Regions from separate parts of the Aeribacillus composti genome, predicted to be linked through region 2. Evidence: a T-box and tRNA genes for the amino acid it is inferred to sense, from the RefSeq annotation. Region 2 holds a T-box; the other holds one or more tRNA genes.
The links. A T-box is a leader RNA that pairs with one kind of tRNA and senses whether it is charged. The one in region 2 lies ahead of RI196_RS13460 (valine--tRNA ligase), so its partner is inferred to be a tRNA-Val.
Positions count from the first base shown of each region.

Region 1: it encodes a tRNA-Val, which carries the amino acid that the T-box ahead of RI196_RS13460 (valine--tRNA ligase) is inferred to sense. The anticodon was not compared.

Region 1 is NZ_CP134501.1:1,126,589-1,130,018, reverse strand. It holds gene moaA (GTP 3',8-cyclase MoaA) at 1-765, opposite strand, end outside; tRNA gene RI196_RS05695 (tRNA-Val) at 1,233-1,305, shown strand; partial or broken gene RI196_RS05690 (ComEC/Rec2 family competence protein) at 2,002-2,829, shown strand; gene RI196_RS05685 (DUF3006 domain-containing protein) at 3,153-3,368, shown strand.
Region 2 is NZ_CP134501.1:2,759,990-2,763,419, forward strand. It holds gene RI196_RS13460 (valine--tRNA ligase) at 1-2,176, opposite strand, end outside; T-box leader at 2,230-2,452, opposite strand; gene RI196_RS13465 (YszA family small membrane protein) at 2,599-2,790, shown strand; gene ysxE (spore coat protein YsxE) at 2,809-3,430, opposite strand, start outside.

The sequences.
Region 1 (3,430 bases), 1.6 Mb from region 2:
TGTAATAAATCCGATTTCTGAACCTGTGTCTTGATGACGATATCTCTTGGCTACCTCTCCAAAGTAGTTTTCATCAATTGGTTCAATGGAATAAACAGAACTAATCATCTTTACAATATCTTTTTTTATCAAGACATCTTTCATATTCCAGCCGTTTGTATTGCCTACATCCATAAATTCAATAAATCTTAATGGAATCCTCTTGTTTTTAAAATATTCCGTCATCGGCAAAATTTGGTGATCATTTACTCCTTTTTGTACAACCATATTTACTTTAACCGAAAAACCGATCGATACAGCATAATCAATATTTGCCAAGACCGTTTTTGCTGATACATCTCGGCCATTTAGACGGCGAAACGTATCGTCATCAATTGCATCAAGGCTGATGTTCAATCGGCGAAGACCTGCTTCATACAATTTTGAGCCATACTTTTTTAAATACACGCCGTTTGTTGTCAAACCAATATCATGAATTCCTTCAATTTTTGAAAGCATGGCAATTAGTTTATATACATCCTTTCGAAGAAGCGGTTCGCCTCCCGTCAGCTTAATTTTCTTCACGCCAAGCTCAACAAAAATTTTCGTGAGCTCGACAATTTCTTCAAACGTCAACAAGTGATCCTTCGGAAGGAATTGATAATCATCTCCGAATATCTCTTTCGGCATACAATACGTGCACCGGAAATTACATCGGTCGGTTACAGAAATACGCAAATCGCGCAAAGGGCGATGCCTCTGATCCAAGACTTGGTCTTTTTTCATTTTTTATCACATTCCTTTATAAGGATTTTCAAAAATGATCGATATTATAAATGTTATCCTATCAAATTATTAAAACGATTTCAAAAATATTGCATAAATGGCAAAAGGACACTCCTGTTTTTCGTTTTTCTTTCCTATCATTTTGTATAACAAAGAGGACTCCTTACAGATTATTTAGATAAAACGAAAAAATAACTACTGTTACACTTTGTCGTCAATCAGAAACAAAAACCGCCCGGTAATTCGGTTGGTCGTTTCGCATAATTTATAATTCTCAACATTTGTGCTTCTATTAAAAGCACTTCCTTTTATCAATTTAGATTCTAAGACCAGAAAGAGCTTATCAATGATTAAAAACTACAGCAAGTAAAAAAACTTGCATATTGAGGCTTGACATATTTTTATAACAACATTACAATAGGTATTGTCAAAAAAACGCATTAGAAATTCATCTGTTTTGTTAATATGATTCCGTAGCTCAGCAGGGAGAGCGCCACCTTGACAGGGTGGAGGTCGCTGGTTCGAGCCCAGTCGGAATCATCATTAAAAACCTTAGTAGACGTGGTTCTTGTGAAATACAAGAATCGCGTTTTCTTTTTCTCTTTTTTTGCCGACTTTTTAACGGCGAAACATTAAAATATCAGGTTTATTCAACAGACTATTTAACTTGTAATTTTTTTTAAATGTAAATTTTGTTTACGCCTTTTATATCGTTCAAATTTTCCATTTTCTCGCGGCCATATTGTATTTTTTAATAATTTTAGTTATATTCACCTTTTTTGACTGTGCAATATGTTTTTACGCTAAATAAAGTTAGGTACAGCGAGCTAATTGGCGACAACAATAATTAGCAACACAAAGTTTTATTTAATCTTCTTATCAATTGTTTTTAACAAATTACGTTTCTCCTTGTTTTAAAATATGCAAACTAGTTTTTTTACTTAAACTTTTTGATTCCTCCATTCACCAACAGTTGCGTTTGAAAAATTAAATTTTGGAATGACCAGATTTCAACAAAATTAAAAATGTACAGACCTTTGTCTGTTTAGGCCGATCCAAGCCTTTTGGGTCGGCTTCTTTTTTCGGCATGAAAAAATCGGATGAGACTTTAGTTCAATTAGACTAGAAAATTTAATTTTCTGTAAAAAAAATAAAATTTTCCAAATTAAATCTTGTAAATTTTTCCTACCACGCTGTATAATCAATTTGATCTATTCAGTACTCGGAGGGATTTTGATGAAATTACGTAAGCTATTGTTTTCGATAGTGTTTGCATTTTCTTTTTTGCTGATGCCGTTTCACGAAACAACAAGCGCTCAGGCAAAAAATATGTATGTTCATTTTATTAATGTCGGACAAGGAGACGCAATTTACATAAAAGCTCCGAATGGAGAAGATATTCTCATTGATGGCGGAAATAACAGTTATGGAGATGACGTTGTTAATTATTTGAAAAAGCAAAAAGTGGATGATATCGAAATAATGATTGCAACTCATCCGGACGCAGATCATATTGGCGGTCTGGACACTGTGCTATCTGCTTTTCGAGTAGAGCAGGTGTATGCGCCAAAAGTCAGCCATACGACGGAAAGCTACAAAGATTTTTTAAATGCTGTTAAGCGTGAAGGCAAAAAAATAAAGACCGCTCAAGCAAATGTTGCTTTGCCGATCAAAGGAGTTACCGCAAAATTCGTTGGGCCTGTCAAAGCATATCCAAAAAGCGACTTAAACAACTGGAGTGCTGTTTTAAAGCTTACTTACGGTAAAAAATCATTTCTTTTCACTGGCGATGCGGAACTTAAAGCAGAATCGGATATGATTAAAGCTAAACAAAATTTGCGAGCTGACGTCCTAAAAGTAGGACACCATGGTGCCAAAACATCTACAAGCACAGCGCTGTTAAACTCAGTAAAACCGACATATGCCGTCATTTCCGTCGGCAAGAACTCATACGGCCATCCTACTCAAGATGTGATCAATCGGCTGAAAGCATACAAAATAAACACTTTTAGAACGGATAAACAAGGCCATATTGTGGCAACAACGAACGGCTCCAATCTTTCCTTTAATGTAAAAGCGGCATCGTCCGGTGCAGCAAGCAAACCAACTAGCTACAAATTAACAGCAAGTGTCGATAACAAAACTCCAAAGCAAAACTCTACAATAATACTGAATGTAAAAGGGCTGCCAAACGGAACAAAATATAAAGCTGTTTTTAAATATAAAAGCAAAAACACCACTTATACCGGTACTATTGGCAAGCCATTGTCGGTAAAAATCGGCCGTGCTGCAAAAGGTTATACTGTTAAAATCGATGTATCAGCCACTTATAAAAACAAAACTTATAAAGCACAAACATCTTTCACTCCTAGATAAGGTGGGACATTATGAAATTTATTATTGATCGATTTGAAAATGACATCGCAGTCTGCGAAGATGAAAACGGCAAAATAATCGAAATTTTAAAAAGCCAGTTACCTAAAAATGCAGAAACGGGAGATGTAATTATTCAGAAAAATAACCGTTATTATGTCGATAAACAAGAAACAAGCAAACGAAGACAAGAAATTGAAGAGTTAATGGACGAATTGTTTGAAGATTAATCGTTTTTTCAATTAAGATTCCAAGCAAATATGATTGAAGTGGAAGTGTCAAATGATGCTTC
Region 2 (3,430 bases):
CGTTTGCAGCTTTTTCATCAGAAAGCTCCCGACGTACAACCGGCCATGAAGCAATTGTAATCGATTCTCCCTGATGAGGAAGGTGCTGCCAAATTTCTTCTGTTATAAACGGCATAAAAGGATGAAGGAGTCGCAATGTTTGATCTAACACATATGCCAAAATGGAACGAGTTGTCTTTTTCGCTTCCTCATCATTTCCGTACAGCGGAATTTTTGCCATTTCAATATACCAGTCGCAAAAATCATCCCAAATAAAATTGTACAGCACCCGACCGGCTTCGCCAAATTCATATTTTTCCGCAAGTCTTGTAACAAGCTCAATCGTTTCATTTAACCGTGTGAGAATCCATTTATCTACCACTGATTTTTTTCCGTTTAAATCAATTTCTTCATATGTTAAACCGTTCAAATTCATCAGTACAAAGCGGGAGGCGTTCCATATTTTATTGGCAAAATTCCACACGGCTTCTACTTTTTCAAAGCTGAATCTTAAATCCTGTCCTGGGCTTGAGCCGGTAGCTAAAAAGTAGCGCAAAGAGTCCGCACCGTATTTGTCAATAACATCCATCGGATCGACGCCATTGCCTAATGATTTGCTCATTTTTCTTCCTTCTGAATCGCGCACAAGTCCATGAATCAAAACATCTTTAAACGGTCTTTTCCCAGTAAACTCCAATCCTTGGAAAATCATCCGCGAAACCCAAAAGAAAATAATGTCATACCCGGTAACAAGGACATCTGTCGGATAATAGCGTTTATAATCTTTTGCCTCTTTATCAGGCCAGCCCATTGTTGAAAACGGCCATAAAGCAGAGCTGAACCATGTATCTAACACATCTGGATCCTGCTCCCAATTTTCAATATCTTTAGGCGGCTCATGATCAACATAAACTTCGCCTGTTTCCTTATGATACCAAGCTGGAATGCGATGTCCCCACCATAACTGACGGGAAATACACCAGTCGCGAATGTTTTCCAGCCAATGCAAATACGTTTTTTCAAATCGTTCAGGAATAAAATGAACTTTCCCTTCTGTTTTCTGAAGGTTCAAAGCAGCTTCGGCCAAAGGCTTCATTTTCACAAACCATTGAGTTGATAAATACGGCTCGATAACTGCTCCGCTTCGTTCACTATGGCCTACGGAATGGATATGCTCTTCAATTTTAAATAAAATTCCTTCCTCCTGCAGGTCTTTCACCAACTGCTTCCGGCATTCAAAGCGATCCATTCCTTCATATTTTCCCGCTTTTTCATTCATTGTCCCGTCTTCATTCATGACTAATATTCTTTCTAAATTGTGGCGGTTTCCGATTTCAAAGTCGTTCGGATCGTGTGCAGGAGTTATTTTTACTGCTCCTGAACCGAATTCCATATCGACATATTCATCTGCGACGATCGGAATTTCCCGTCCTGTTATTGGCAGCTTCACTGTTTTTCCGATTAAATGCTTATACCTATCATCATCAGGATGAACTGCCACTGCTGTATCCCCAAGCATCGTTTCCGGGCGAGTGGTCGCGACTTCAATATATCCGGATCCATCAGCCAGCGGATATTTTAAATGATAAAGTGCCCCTTTCACTTCTTTATAAATGACTTCGATATCGGAAAGGGCTGTTTTTGTCACCGGATCCCAGTTAATAATGTATTCTCCTCGGTAAATAAGACCTTTTTTATAAAGCGATACAAAAACCTCTCTTACAGCTTTTGAAAGACCTTCATCAAGGGTGAACCTCTCTCTTGTGTAGTCAAGACCTAGGCCTAATTTTGCCCATTGTTTGCGAATATGGTCTGCATATTCTTCCTTCCATTTCCATGTTTCTTCTACAAATTTTTCCCGCCCGAGATCATACCGACTTTTCCCTTCTTCGCGCAGCTTTGCTTCCACCTTGGCTTGTGTGGCGATTCCCGCATGATCCATCCCTGGCAGCCACAAAACATCGTACCCTTGCATTCGCTTCATTCGGGTAATAATATCTTGAAGAGTTGTATCCCATGCATGTCCAAGGTGAAGCTTACCGGTGACGTTTGGCGGAGGAATAACGATCGTGAAAGGAGTTTTCCCCTCATCATCTTTTGCTTCAAAAAATTTTCCCTCGAGCCAAAATGCATACCGATCCTCTTCAACCGTTTTCGGATCGTATTTTGGGGAAAGAGTGATTTGTGAATTCGACATATTTATGAAAACCTCCTTATTTTCATTCTAAAATATAAAAACTCCTTCCATCCTAAAAGGACGAAAGGAGATGTTTTCGCGGTACCACCTTTTTTCACAGATACGTCTGTGCACTTCTTTCAGGTAACGGCTAATGCCGGCTCCCTTTACTAAAAGCTTTCAAGGAAGCTGCTCCAGGGCGACTTTCCAACGGGATCTCCTAGGAAATCTTCCAGCCTGCGATTTCCCTCTCTGGAAGGAGTCGTTCGTTGTACTACTCCCCTTCAACACATTTTCACAAACTATATAAATTTCTATATTTAATAGTACTAAAAAATTGTTTTTTTCGTCAATATTTTCCCCATCTTCCTTAACCTTTAAACAAAAATCACAAAATGTTCTTTATTTCATAATATAAATTAACAAAGTTGAAGGTGATCAGCATGAGAAAAAAAATAAAACCATACTATATTCAATCGTTTATTAAACAATTCCGATCTACTCTTGAACAGTTCATCGTTCCTTTAACGATTTTTCAGGGAATTCGAACAATCCTTTTACCAACTATGTTTGATATTATTTTATTAGCCATTTTACTATTTCTAGCAGCCGCGTTGTATATGGAACGGGGTTAAAGCTGACAGATCCCCCATTCATTCTGATGCCAATGAATCGTTTTCTAGTTTTTCATTCCATTTTAAAGCAATGTACCCGGTATTTTTCATTTGCCAGTATGCTCTTAACAGCTGTTTGCAATATTCTAATTCTCCCTTTTCGCTTTTCTTTTTTTGATATTGCCGGACAAGCTTTAATAATTTGGCTGGATAAGATAAATAGCTTATCAACAGCAATCTCTCAGTTTTTGTTAAAGGAAGCACTTTTTCGTACTCTGATATATATTGCACATTTTCATCACTAACGGTTGGTTCTGCTTCGGAGAGGTTCATAAACATTAAGAAAAGGTCATAAATTGGAGTAGCAAATGCTGCATCTTCCATATTAATAAAATAAATTTTCCCTTTTGGATCTAACAGAAAATGAGATAAGGAGACATTTACTTTGTTCAGTGCAATTCGCATGTGAGGGGATTGCTTTATTTCGTTATACCACTCATCAAGCTTTGCTTCAGCAAATAAGATGGCTTGCCTCGTTTCAAAATAATAGCTGAAGACCGCCAATTCAAAAGGCGACATATACCATTTTTTTTCGATTTGTTCCATAAATGCTTCCAGCAGGTTGAAATTTCTCTTCCACTTGTTCTGAATCTGTTGATAC